Regions from separate parts of the Rummeliibacillus sp. TYF-LIM-RU47 genome, predicted to be linked through region 1. Evidence: predicted binding sites of a transcription regulator. Region 1 holds the regulator's gene; the other holds the start of a gene.
What was found. The regulator LexA, encoded in region 1, represses DNA repair genes until DNA is damaged. The targets are predictions, from matches to a motif close to CGAACATATGTTCG.
Positions count from the first base shown of each region.

Region 1 (7,275 bases):
ATCGACAAAGTTCGAATTGTATTAATTGCAAGCTGATCTGCTTGTAGCGTCATGAATAGACATCCTTTCTGAAAGCAAAGTATTATTCTATTACAGTTTAGTCAACATTATGTCAGAAAACAATATTTTTTCGACATTTACTTTACCTTATTAATTCAAAGGATTATTTCGTTTTTGAATTTCCTTTACCTTATCCGGTGTTACTTCATCGCCATTTGGATCAAATACTCGGACATGCTCAATGGTGTCTCTCATGGAATTACGGAATGTATCCAGATATTCTTTTCGAAGTGCTGTTTGTTCTTTCGCTTCCTCAACACTTAGTCCTTCTGCTTTTGATTTTCTAGACAGGAAATTAATGCGATCAATCTTTTCTTTTGGCAACATTTATATACACCCTTTCATATTCTTCATATCTTAAAGAGTATGTAAAATATGTTTTAAGTGCAAGCGTTAAGCATTATTTGGATATCAAGCCAACCTGTATCATAAAGTAAACTTTTCGACAGTTTACAGTTAATTATTGTGCTCTTCGAATTCTTTATAGCGTCTATGTACTGTTGCTTTGCTAAGTTGGAAGCCCAATCCATTTAAAGTAGCAGTGATTTCTTCAAATGTTAGCCCTTTATTTCTCAATTGAATAATCTGTTCAATTGGAGCATCAATTCTTTCTCTACCTTCTGGATTGCCCCGATCCTTTAAGTTATTTTCAGGCCTATAGCCGTTTTGTACAGCCCTTTTCATCCCACGACGTATTTTGGCATTATGTAATTTCCTTTGATATTCCTCTACTAGTGCCAATATTTCAAGCAACATTGTATCCATTTCATTCAGCTGGATATTGCCTGAATTATTAAGAGTAAAAATAGTCACTTCCATTTTATTAAGTAGATGTAATACGGCCATGCGACCATTCCCACGTCCTAATCGCGTTTCATCCTGCACAAACAATGCTGTAATATGTTGTTCTTTAATATAATCCAGCAAATCCATGAGTCCCTCGCGTTCTACGTCATAGCCGCTATGCCGATCTTTAAATACACTCATAACATTATAACCTTTTGTTTTGGCAAACTCTTTTAGTTCACTTTCTTGCCGTTCTAGCGAAGAATCTTGGGATTCTTTTTCTGTACTTACACGGCAATATAATACTGCTTCTTTCCCTCTATTCATTCATTTTCACTCGCCAACTCTATTCCTTTTTTATTCGTGTTAGTTTTTTTGTACGCAGGAATAGATAAAGTATGACCAGCTATAATGCGTCCGTCAATAATATTGTTTTTATCTTTCACTAAAGAAACCCACTCACTTTTGGATAAATCCCCTTTATAAAGTCCAGATAGCGACCATAAAGTATCTCCTTCTTGGACTTCTATGTTTGTGTAGCTAGTTGTATCCCGATTGATAACCATAAGAATAACCATAATCGCGAATATGAATGCAAATAAATAGGTGGTATTTCGATTTTTTTTAATCCAGTTCATAAGGATCTCCCCTTCATCGAATGTTTGTTCGTAGTTTATATAATTCAATATAATACGAACATGCGTTTTTGTCAAATAAATTTCGAACCTATGTTTGCATCCATTTAATAGACATGTTATACTTCATTTAACAATTAAAGAAAATTGCTGATAAGAGGGTGAGCAAATTGAAAAAGGTATCAAAAAGACAAGATGATATATTGGAATTTATAAAAGAAGAAGTACGCACTAAAGGATATCCGCCTTCTGTACGAGAAATAGGCGAAGCAGTAGGTTTAGCTTCCAGTTCAACTGTCCACGGCCATTTGAATAGATTGGAAAGCAAAGGGCTGATCCGCAGAGACCCGACAAAACCGCGCGCTATTGAAATCTTAGATCAAGGAAATGTTACCAAACAGGGTGTTATGCATGTTCCTTTAGTTGGGAAAGTAACTGCCGGGTTACCTATCACCGCTATCGAAAATATTGAAGAGTACTTCCCTATTCCTGACACTTACGGTGGATCAGATGACCATATTTTTATGCTTGAAATCATGGGTGAGTCTATGATAGAGGCAGGAATTCTCGATGGAGACTACGTGATTGTCAAACAACAGGCAACTGCCAATAATGGAGATATCGTAGTAGCTATGACGGAGGAGAACGAAGCAACAGTAAAACGTTTTTATAAAGAAAAGGGACACTTCCGTTTACAACCAGAGAATTCCTCTATGGAGCCAATAATTGTTGAAAACGTTGCTGTTCTTGGTAAAGTTGTTGGTCTTTATCGAAACATATACTGATAATTAAAAAAACAATCGAGTCTATTATATTACCTGTAGACTGATTGTTTTTTTATAAACACAAAACAGATAGCGCGGGTGTTAAATTAGGATTATTTTGCGCCTACTTAAAGTGCTATTTTGCAGTATGAAAACATTGCGTGTTTCTTTTATTTCTCAACTAGCTTTTTAATCGCCAACATGGACTTACCCTGAATAATACCTGTATCTTCAAATTTAAATGAAGCGTATAATGTTTTAGCTTTGATATTACTTGTTTGATAAAAGAGAGCTATATATTCTGCTTCACCATATGGCCACGTTACGATCTCCTTCAACATTTTTTCAAATGCAAGTTTGCCATATCCTTCCCCTTGGTAACTCTTTCCAATCATAATATGCCAAATAAAATAGCTCTTCTTGCCGTAAAAATCTTCCTTCTCAAACGATTCGTGATCCAACGTATCATAAATATACATCAAAAATCCAACCACCACTTCATCGGCATAAATGGCATAAGGTGTAGCAGGTATCCCTTCTGCATTCAACATATGAGCATCTGCAAAGCTTCTTAGGTTAGTAGTTTCTATAAAGTCTTTTTGGTTTTCTTCAACTTCAAGTGCTATTACTTTCTCTATGTTATCTCCAGTTATTTTTCGTAATTCAATCATTTTCTATTTTTTCTCCTCTCTTAATACAATCCACTACCTCCTTGCACAATCAAAACATAGTCACATATCATACGATTATTCTCATAATATGTTGTACAAAGTATTCACCAGTAATAAACTCTACTCATCCTGATTTTTCATTCTAGCGCCATACATAATTGTAATAAAACTTAAAAACTTCCATTAATCAATATAAGTAAATATATTACAGTGTATAATATAGGTAAATACAGGGTTATAAATTTTTAGATTTAACAGTCAGATGGTTTAACACATCATCCGTTGCGCAAAAATATCTCTCGACAATTGAGTGAAGCAAAAACACAACATTTCTGTTTTCCGAAGCGCTTAAGTATGAACGTGATAAGGCTACTATTATTGTTTAGGATTAAGGTTATCTGGGTGAAGTAAGCAAGACTAATATCAAAAAGTGACAGAGGTGGGTTTGAAGATGGATACTTTTAAAACTTCAGAAAATGATGACGGTTCTTATATTGACTTGGAAGTTCTACAACATTACTTGGCAACTGGAAGAGAAGTTGAATTCTCCTATCATAAAACAAAATACTATATAGCAAATAGCTCTCAAGGATATTTACTTTTAGAAGTATTTCCAGGTTCTGATACCGAGAGTAAGGGTATTTCTGATAGTTTTAATGATACAAATGAATTTTTGCTTAATGTTAAAATCGCTAATAATTCATTAAAAGAGATTTTCTCGAAGCATACTAAGAATATAGAGATCGTCTTTATCTATTAAAGATTGAAATGGGTGACTTGCTAATCCTGATAGAGTGTTATGGTATTTAGTTTTTTAGTTGTCTGTGACTAAATAGAAATAGACCTCAACATGTAAAAGATATTAGGATCCTACGACATAAAATTGAGTTTATTGTTAGTATTATTTTATTTTGGTATCGCATTTTTTATTAAAAATTATTTGACTATCTGTTTTTGTTCTTCTAAAAACTGATTCCATCTATTTAAAAATAGTTCTTGATTTTTCTCTGTTACTTCAAAAGTCATCGAGAAATATCGAAAATCACGAGCTGGTATTGAAGGTATTTTAAAATCCCAAATAACATCATAAACTTTGGTACTATAGTCTATTTCTTTTAATTCTGAGTCGTATCGTTTCGGATGATTATATTTTTTGGGGTTTTGATACAACCACAATAAAGCAATATAAAGATATTTGTTTTTACAGTCAATCATGAATTGTTTATTTTCCAATAACATTGAATCAATTATTTTCTCTTTTATTAAAACATTAATATGCTTTTCAGCTAAGTCTTCTTCATTATTAAAAAGTGAAGCAAGCTCAAATAGCGTATTTGAAGTATTACCATTAATTGATACCTCTGATACTGCTTTTTCAATAGCATAATTTAGAGAAATATATTGACTTTTTAATCCAAAATTTAATTCATTCCAATTTAAAGAGGCATGATCTATAAAGAAAGCATACGGAATATTTAAATTTAACGAGTTCTCTGGCATATCTAAAATAAATTCTTCACTCTGATAATCTATCATATTAATCATTCATCTCCTTTTCGACAAAATAAACTACCCTTAGGTATTTAACCAATAGCTTGTTGTACCCGGTATCGCATTTGATGCGTGATTTGTCCTTCTCTATTAATTGTATAATGAACTATACCTTCTTCTCTTTCAATGTTTTTCCTTCCTTTTATCAATTTACTTTTCTTTACACCTTTTGCTGTTTTATATTCTTTTCAAATTTTGTAAATCCTGTATGCATAATAGACAACTATCAATACATAAGAAAAACGCTGGGACTTTGAATCCCAGCGCTTTTTATTTTAGTAAGTTTTCATGTATTGGTCACGTTCCCATTGGTGGACCTGTGTTCTGAAGAAATCAAATTCTATTTCTTTTGCTTCACGGAAATTAGCATAAATATGCTTTCCTAAAGCACCTTGAATGACTTGATCTTCAGCAAGTGCGTGCAATGCGTCGTCTAGGTTTGCCGGCAAATTACCAATGCCTTCTTCTAGTCTTTCTTCTGCATTCATCACATAAATATTTCGATCAACTGCAGGTGGCGGTGTCAACTGTTGCTCAATACCATTTAATCCCGCTTCTAGAATAACAGCCATCGCTAAATAAGGATTTGCCGCTGGATCAACTGAACGTACTTCAATCCGAGTAGATAGACCGCGAGATGCCGGAATACGGATAAGCGGAGAACGATTTTGTGCTGACCAAGCAATATAACATGGAGCTTCATAACCTGGCACTAATCGTTTGTAAGAGTTCACTGTTGGATTTGTCACAGCTGTAAAGCCTTTGACATGTTTTAATACCCCAGCCATAAATTGATACGCTGTATCGCTCAATTGCAGGTCGCCCTTCGGATTAAAGAAAGCATTTTCTGACCCTTTAAATAAAGATACATTACAATGCATCCCAGATCCAGCCACACCAAACAATGGTTTAGGCATAAACGTTGCATGTAAACCGTGTTTACGAGCAATTGTTTTTACAACCAATTTGAATGTTTGGATGTTATCGCATGCTGTAATTGCATCTGCATATTTAAAATCAATTTCATGTTGGCCCGGTGCTACTTCGTGGTGTGATGCTTCTATTTCGAATCCCATTTCTTCCAACTCAAGCACAATATCACGACGGCAATTTTCTCCTAAGTCTGTTGGTGCTAAATCAAAGTAACCACCATGGTCATTTAGTTCAAGTGTCGGTTCGCCCTTTTCATCTAATTTAAATAAGAAAAACTCAGGCTCAGGTCCTAAATTAAAGCTGGTAAAGCCCATTTCTTTCATACGGTTTAATATGCGACGCAAGTTATTTCTTGGGTCTCCTGCAAACGGTGTACCATCTGCACTGTATACATCACAAATAAAGCGGCATACTGTACCTTTGCCGATTGTCCATGGGAATACAATAAATGTATCTAAATCAGGATATAAGTACATATCAGATTCTTCAATACGCACAAAACCTTCAATAGACGAGCCATCGAACATCATTTTATTATCCAACGCTTTTTCTAGCTGACTTACAGGTATTTCTACGTTCTTAATAGATCCTAATACATCTGTGAATTGTAAACGGATAAAATTCACTTCTTTTTCTACGACCAATCTACGAATATCATCTTTTGTAAACTTTCCCAATGAAATCTCTCCCTATATGTAGAATTTTTTAGGTGTTATGAAAAGAAACGAGATAAATCTCCATGTCGGATAGAGGTTTTTTGCATACTTTGCGCTTGACGCATTTCTTCTCGTAAAATCCTTCTTAAATCTTCATCAGTAATTTCTTTCTTCAATTGCTTGGTAACAAGCGGTTCATTTTTCATTTCAAATACTTTTTTTATTCCAGCCATATTGATGCCTTGTTCTAATAAATCCTTAATCTCTAATAAATCATCAACATCATTTAATGAAAACATCCGGCGATTCCCTTCAGTTCTTGCTGGAATAATAAGCTCATGTTCTTCGTAATAGCGAATTTGACGAGCGGTTAAATCAGTTAGTTGCATCACAATGCTAATTGGCAGCAAAGGCATAGTCTTTCTAATCTCTTTATTCAAATCCTTCACCTCACCTTTCACAAGTTAATTTTATAACATGTTAGTTTTACTGTCAACAACATGTTAGGTTTTCTAACATGTAAATTAAAACTTAATTAACCTGTTTTAAAATACGTATTCTTTCCATCTAGGAAATATAAAAAACACCCTTCCTCATAATCGGAAGGGTGTTTTATCATCTCTTAATAGCTCTGTTTTTACCTTTTAGTGCTTTGAAGTTGTTGAGCTGCACTTAAAATCGCAAACTTTACGTGTTCATATGTCAAGCCACCTTGAACATAGGCAGTGTATGGAGGGCGAAGCGGACCATCCGCTGATAACTCAATACTGGCTCCTTGTACAAATGTACCTGCAGCCATGATCACATCATCGTCATACCCTGGCATAGGAGCAGGTTCAGGTGCAAAGTGTGCATTGACAGGGGAATTTTTTTGGATAGCCTGGCAAAATTGGATCATTTGCTCTGGCGTGTTAAATGAAACTGATTGAATTAAATCTGTCCTTTTTGCATCATAGCGCGGCGATGGAGACATCCCAATATCCTCAAGTACAGCAGCAGTAAATATAGCTCCTTTTAATGCTTGAGCCACTACATGAGGAGCTAAAAAGAATCCTTGATACATATCTAACAATGCGTTAAGAGATGGACCTGCCTCTGCTCCAATACCAGGTGAAGTCATGCGGTATGCGCATTGTTCGACATATTTCGCCTTACCTGCAATATAACCCCCCACTTTTGCTAAACCGCCGCCAGGGTTTTTAATTAAAGAGCCTGCCAT
Region 1 covers NZ_VVIR01000001.1:957,430-964,704, reverse strand. Annotated here, with positions in the region: gene tkt (transketolase) at 1-53, opposite strand, end outside; gene F0527_RS04685 (DUF896 domain-containing protein) at 151-387, opposite strand; gene F0527_RS04680 (YneB family resolvase-like protein) at 517-1,173, opposite strand; gene yneA (cell division suppressor protein YneA) at 1,170-1,484, opposite strand; gene lexA (transcriptional repressor LexA) at 1,652-2,266, shown strand; gene F0527_RS04665 (GNAT family N-acetyltransferase) at 2,416-2,916, opposite strand; gene F0527_RS04660 (hypothetical protein) at 3,368-3,676, shown strand; gene F0527_RS04655 (DUF2247 family protein) at 3,853-4,452, opposite strand; gene glnA (type I glutamate--ammonia ligase) at 4,743-6,077, opposite strand; gene F0527_RS04645 (MerR family transcriptional regulator) at 6,113-6,496, opposite strand; gene F0527_RS04640 (methionine gamma-lyase family protein) at 6,694-7,275, opposite strand, start outside.

Region 2 (7,275 bases), 550 kb from region 1:
CAAAGGAACGAAAGGAATTGTATTTCCTGCGTAACACTAATAAGCCAGCAATCCTTTTAGAAGTATGCTTTGTGACATCGGAAAAGGATGCAGCTGCATATCGCAATAACTTTGAAGCATTATGTCAAGCTATTGCAAAAGTTATGGCAGGGCATTTAGGATATACAAAAAACCAAGTCGAAGGTGTTTCTAAGCCAGTAGCCAAACCAAAAGAAAGCACCTATTACAGTGAAAAGTTTGATCGCTTAGTTTTATTAACAAACGCAGGGGTATATGCAGATGTTGAATTTAAAGAAGAACTTAACAGATACAAAAAAGATACCAAAATTGATATCGAGGCTATTGTATATGCAAAGAATGGTACACCTCGTTTCTTGGTTAAAGATAAAGACAAGTGTGTCTTTATCACAGCCAATCGGGAGTATGTAAAAGCCTATACAGTAGATAAATAACATTTCATAATCCCCATCTTACACATGGGGGAGGAGGCTTTTTAAAAAATTATCTTTGGAAAGGATTAGGACGTAGTAAAAAAGTATTAAAGACATTTCACTTTTATTACAATAAAATGGTATAAAAGGGGAGTGTTTAAATGGTGAATAATACAATAATAATAGACGAACAAGACCAACTAGAAGAGCAACAAGAACAACTGAAATTGCAAGAAAGTTCAAATGAAAAGGCAACAAAGACCAAGCTTAGATCAAAAGAAATTGGGTTTAATTACTTCTTTATAGTCGGGAAAAAAGAAGACGGTTCGGAATCGAGGGTGGGTATTAAAACGATTCTAGAAGCTATTTACAATAATTACTCAACCAATAAGGGGTCATCAACATTTGAAAAGTTAGTCTATGAATACAATGGAGAATTTGTTCGGTTAGGTGACATTAGCGTTGACAATTTAGGCTATTATCATCTTGTATTCGATAGACTTATTGATTATCATCTTCCTGTAAAAACTACTTTGCATGGAAAATCTGACGTAATAACAATTTTAGATAATGAATATGTAGGACATCAAGTAAGTGTGCTTTATGATACAAATAAAAAAGTCCTTATGATTCAACGTAATAGAGATTCTTTAAGCCCTACAGCATTAGGTGGAGTAATTCGTACTTGGATGGAAGAGTTTGATGTTGAAGAAGAAACGAGCCTACAAGTTATCATGGACAAAACAGCAAAGCGACGAGGTAAAGAAAAAACGCAATTTAGAAAAATGTCTGTACGAACAACAGGAGAAGCTGCTAAGCACATATTGGAAAAAGTAACAGGTAAGAACGATTCAAATAATGAAATTAGGTATGTTGAAATTACAATAGCAAGCCAGCCGATTAAAAAAAGCCATATTCCAGAGGATGTTTCTGATAGCATTTTAGAGAGATACATTGATTCATCAGATGTTGAGAAGTTTCATATTCATGGTAAAGATGATGAAGATTCTAGGGTTGAAAAAATAGATTTATTAGATCAGAAACTAGAGAGTTATTTAAAATTCACTTTCGGCAAAGAAAAGCATCTAAATCCTATAAGCGTATTTAGTGAGATGGTTAATGAATATGAGAAAATGAAAAGTAAAATATAATAGGAAGAGGGGGACCAAGTGCGAAAATTTCTAATGTTTTTTTGGATGCTTGGCATTTTTTCCATTGTCGTGGCTATTATTGTGTTTATTAAAAAAATAAACTTCTTTTCCCTTAATGGATTTGAACAAGCACTATCTGGATATCTAAATGTTTCAAGTATAACTTTAGGCTTTTTTGCAACTTCTATTTCTATTATAGCTTCAATTATGACTACCAAATTAGTGAAAGAAATATTGGGTGATGAAGAATATACAAAGCAATTTTTATATTTACTCATAGCCACCATAGTGACGGGTATTTCCAGTATTGTTTTCACGATTGTCTTTCAAGTGTATATCCAAGGAAAGGCCGGACAACCTACAAACTTTTATAATATATCTAGCCCAACACAAATAATTTTTTCAAGTGTTTGGAGCCTTTTAGTTGTAGCTTATTCAGTATATTTAGCACTTTTTCTGTATGTAGTAGTTTCTCTACTTTTGCAAGCAGGAAAAGACGGTAACGAAGTTTCAGAAAATACTAAGGAAGTAGAACCAAAAAAGAATCCATTTTTAACTAAAGAAAGAGAAATTTAAAACCTTACTTTAATCGGTAAGGTTTTTTGTTTACTTGAAATAAGAACATTAAATTATTTTATTTTGATTGACATTAAAAACGCGGCTTCCCATGTTACTAAAAAGCATGAGACTAGCCGCGTTTTTTTGTTTTTAACTGCATACATAACTTAAAGTTTTGTTACACATAATGGTAATAGGGCTTTTTTTGTCTTGAAACAAGAACAAATGTTCTTTATAATTAGACAAACAAGCGTTCTATTTTGAGGGGGAGACAAGATGAAAGAGCAGTTAATGAAAGCGATGCAGCATAATCAATTGGTTGATTTAATGTACATTTCTCAATCAGGTGAGATAACTAAACGACGAGTAAAGCTAATCAAAATTTTTGGTGACAGATTCCAAGCATTTTGCTTCACTAAGCATGCTAAGCGTACTTTTATTACAGATAATGTTCTTGCAGTGATGCCAGTCCTTAGAAAAGAACGAGAAGTCGTATGAGTAGGGAACACAGCGATCTAGTGCATAAACAAATTATTCTAGATTTAACAATACGGACACTAGAGCGTGATCGTAAGTTTTTAGATAGTTTTAAATCGCATGGAGCTTTCGATATGTGGTTTGAGAGTAAGATTCAAGAAATAAAACAAGAAAAACTGAATGTCAAAAGACAACTAGGATCTTTGGGGGTACGAATAGAAAAAGAAGTAAGAGAAGATGATTTTATTACCGTTTACGAAGTGTTATATCGCGGTGCAACTGAATACCATAGATATTTCAACGTGGCGTTAAGAAATTGGACTAACGAAGAAATAAAACGCCTATTAAATATAGAATATAAAACGGTTGCGGAAGTTAATAAAAAGGTATATCACAAGTAATTGTGAAAGAATCTCATCCCCTTAAATAAGAGGGGATTTTTTTAATGTGGTTGAACTGCTGTACCTGCAGTTTTCAATATGTTTAGAAGCATTGGTGACATCTGAATCAATACATAACCAATCGCACTATTGAAAAATATTGAGTATGCTTTCTCCTTTTGTCCTAAAATTATAAAGAAACATGCACCGACCATCATAAGACTAGCGAGGGGCAATGCTAGGGCGACGAGGATATCAATAATGGGATTCATGATCGTTGTAAGCACATCTAATGAAGTGCCTGCTATATGGTCTGTAACAGCGCCTGTCGGTATAGTTGTATAAGTATCTGGAGTACCTGGAGGCATAGCTGGACCTGACACTGTAGTGCGTGTAATTTCTTCTATACCTATATTGTTGCTAGCCGCTTCTAGAGGAGCAGTTGAAACTTTAGTCAAACTATTCCATGCGACCATTCCAAGACTAGCTACAGCAGGCACACATGCAGCAATAGCTAAGTCCTTACGTGTAGCATGTTGGCTACCAAAATCAGTCCATTTACTTTCAGGCACAACTTCCACTTTGTTTTTATTAAAGAACATTCCATCTCTCCTTTATCGGATTTCTTCATATATAAATACCTTCACAACGAACGGTAATTCTTCACAAGCTTCTTTTATTTGCATCCTTCTTAGCTCTGTGGTGGTAAGCCATACAAGAGCAGGAGGGTGACCTAACTGCTGTTCTAAAGCTATCCCTAAAGATTTGTAACGTTCTATTTTCAAGCGATTCTCACGCATGGTCTGTAGGTTATCAATTTCAACAAAATGTTTCGTATGTAAGTGTGTATACATAGCATCTGCTACCACGGTTGTAACACCATCTGATACTTTAATTTCGTTTACCCAATCAGCCGGACATTGATTAAAGAGAAATAATTCATTGCGCATGACAGTATGCTCTACATTACCAGTTTTTTTACGGATTTTTTCACAGCCAACATATTCACGTCCAGATTTATTGAGATAGTAAATGGATTGATAGCCATCGCGGATAACAGACAGGTAATCAGACAGTTCCTTAAAAATACGATTTGCATTGCGAACGGATCGCAAACCAAAGTACACGCGTAGTTGGTCTCTAGTCATGTAATCAAATTTGCTCAAAAGTAATAGGATTTGTTCTTGGCGTTCGTTTAGATGGGTTTTCAATAGCACTAGGAACCTCCTCTTCCTTTTGGATATATGGGGAAATCTGTTGTTGAATGGTTGAATTCGAGATGTAAGGGGACTGCACAACGTAACGCTTCACGTTATTTTTATAAATACCTCTACCTGGAATATCAGGCAACTTATCCGCACCACTTTCATCTAAAACAACACGGGAAGCTATATCTGTATCGACCACATAGCACAAACGGGCGATAATATTTCTTTTTGTCTGAGAGGGTATGACTTGTGTAGTTGGATATTGGGTACAAAAAATAAGATAATAGCCAGCAGATCTTCCTCGGCGGGCAATATCTGTTATAATATCCATTGCTTTCCCATAGTCAGCTAAATCTGCAGCTTCATCAATAATGATGAAATGACGTTTTTTAATACCAGCTTCTTTCACATCTTCGAACCCGTTGTTTACTACCGTTTCAAATGATTCATTCATATCTAATTGAATGTTCTTCAAAACTCCTTCAGCTTCTTGCGGATCCCGCGAGTAGTATTTGACTTGCTTACAATCCCTAAACCGATGAAAAGCAGAACCGCCCTTTAAGTCGATTAACGATAACTCGGCATGTTCTGGCTGCTGATCAATTAAAGTTGTAGCAATGAGTTTTAAAATTGCGCTTTTTCCATATCCAGTCGCTCCGGCAATTATTAAATGTTTATCTTTATCGAAATCATGTTTAATGGTGTCGTTGTTACGCATACTTCCAATAGGCACTAACCATGTACCTTTTTTCAAGTAGCTTTCGTCCCACTCAATTTGTTTAGGTAATGGCTTGTCATAAACACGAATACAGAGCAAACCGTCAAAAGACATCTCAACTTCTTTTTGTTCAGTAAGCTTAGTTTGTTTCAACATGAGGATGTTTTTAAGGATATTCTTATCGAATTTCAAATCTTGGAGAGTAACCTGTTTCTTACGGTTATTAAGGCCATCCTCAATATTTTTTTGTTTCGCTACATAATCCTCAAAGCTTCTTCCGAAAGGTATGCGGTATTTGTATTCCCATCCCCATTCATGCTTCTTTTTACGGACAAGTTGAGTCGTTAATGTGTCTCTTCCATCTTTGACATTTAAGCCAGACAGAGAAAGAATGCGTTGGATTTTCCCGCTGTCGTTCTCACTCAAATCATTTTTGGCCAGATAAGCTTTTACAGCAATCCCGCCCATTACAGTTGTAGTTAAAATTTCGAATAACATTTATACTACCCCCTTTTTATTTAACATCCACATCGTGTGCAACGAGTACCTTTATGAGCTGTATTCTTCCCGCACATCCCGCAAAAGCTATATAAATAGTCTTTGGAAAATTAATCAATCTTGAATCTCCTTTCGTTTTCTATTTGACTCGCGCCACAGTGGTTCTAATACGTAGTATTAGTTGATGTTAACTGGAAGAAGAAATTAAGCAATAAAGTATTGATATTAAAGGATTTCGCCTATACCTAATTGAATACTAGAGTAGTAGTTAAACTGGTAGGGTATCTGGCATAGCTTTTTACGTGTGATTTGTACCTAATCAGGTAGTACGCTTGGTAGGTTATAAAGTAGTGTGACTGGAATCTAATTTGGTAGTGGCGTTGGTATTTGATGTGGTATTTGACTTGGTAGTAATAATGTACGTTAAACGTACCAAGAAAATACCTTGTCCAATGAAAGAAAGTTAAATTTTTTTAAGGTGGGCTATATGGATGAGCTATATAATCAATATCAAATTGAAGCAATTAATGAAGGAGTTCAATGTTACGCAACGTGATTTAGAAAAAATGACAGGTCTGTCCAGGCGGACCATTTCAGAACTCTCTAATAATAAAATGGAGAGAATACCTAAATCAGCGTTATCGAAAATTGGGGAAGCCTTTGCGATAGAAGATATACGAGAACTCATTGATTTTAAAAATGAACAATAAAAAAGACCACATTAGTGGCCATTAATAAGCAAATTAAGTTTAGAACTTTAATGATACACTTCATAGAAAAACATGCAGGCTATTACAACGATAGCAACTAATACTACATTTTTCATTCGCTCATCTAATAATGGTAAACCATTTCTTTTGTTAGCAATCATTCCTTGTATAAAAGACACCAAGAAAACTAATAAAAAAATTATACCTACTAACAATACAGATAAAATGAAGAAAGCAAATATTAGAAAGATCAAAGCGTAACCCCCTTTTTTAGATGAATTAAACCATTGCACTCTTAATTAGTATTGAATTCCCATATAAATATAACATAATACCTATATTGCATAAATACACTAATTTTTTATATAAATTAAATGTTATTACTTAAAACATGGGAAGCGAAGGTGAACTTATGGAAAGAAAAAATGATTATAAATATATTATGTGGTTTGGTTTGTTATTTATTGTTATGCCCGTTGTCTATGTTGGTAGTTGGATATTATATTATCAATTCAATGAGAGATGGGGGAACGTAGAAGCGTCAATGAATTCTATGTTTGTTTATTATTTATTTGTATCTATATGGTGGTTTATTTACTCCCTAAGAAAAAAATAACAACTATTACCTTTTGTTAAAAATATGCTAATATGCAGTTTGGTTATATTTACAAAAGGTACAGCTGTATTTGTAGGTGTTCCTAGGCATGCGTTGATAGTTAGCTCTTACGATGTTTTGTATACCTTTCAGTATTAATTAGTTAAAGGTATAATCTATGTAAACGCACCTGTCCAGCGTTATTTTCTAATTAAATGTTTTAAATGTCCCGGGTGGGGTACACGTTTATAAAACATGTATAAAACCCCACCTTGTCCCCCGGGGAGTACCCCGTTAAATAGTGTTAAATAACACTATATTGGATATGTGGATAAAATCTATTTTTTTACAAATGCTATTTTAGCAATAACTCAAAAGTTAAAACCTCAATACTGGAAACCAAGGCCATAAGAAAAATTTATATCAATCTATAAAATTAATGTTATTTACTTATGTGTTGTTTTCTATTATTATTGGTATTGGAGAAAAGAAGCTTATATGAAGCCCTTTTCAGTAGATAATTAAAGGGGGAACCGAACATGGCAAACA
Region 2 covers NZ_VVIR01000001.1:1,510,167-1,517,441, forward strand. Annotated here, with positions in the region: gene F0527_RS07650 (N-acetylmuramoyl-L-alanine amidase) at 1-452, shown strand, start outside; gene F0527_RS07655 (DUF6731 family protein) at 593-1,582, shown strand; gene F0527_RS07660 (hypothetical protein) at 1,601-2,158, shown strand; gene F0527_RS07665 (WYL domain-containing protein) at 2,417-2,638, shown strand; gene F0527_RS07670 (YhjD family protein) at 2,635-3,018, shown strand; gene F0527_RS07675 (pilin) at 3,060-3,599, opposite strand; gene F0527_RS07680 (replication-relaxation family protein) at 3,612-4,214, opposite strand; gene F0527_RS07685 (FtsK/SpoIIIE domain-containing protein) at 4,150-5,421, opposite strand; gene F0527_RS07690 (helix-turn-helix domain-containing protein) at 5,913-6,131, shown strand; gene F0527_RS07695 (hypothetical protein) at 6,179-6,385, opposite strand; gene acnA (aconitate hydratase AcnA) at 7,266-7,275, shown strand, end outside.
Region 2: a site for LexA is predicted at 2,384-2,397, ahead of F0527_RS07665 (WYL domain-containing protein). Genes of this name have one in related genera too.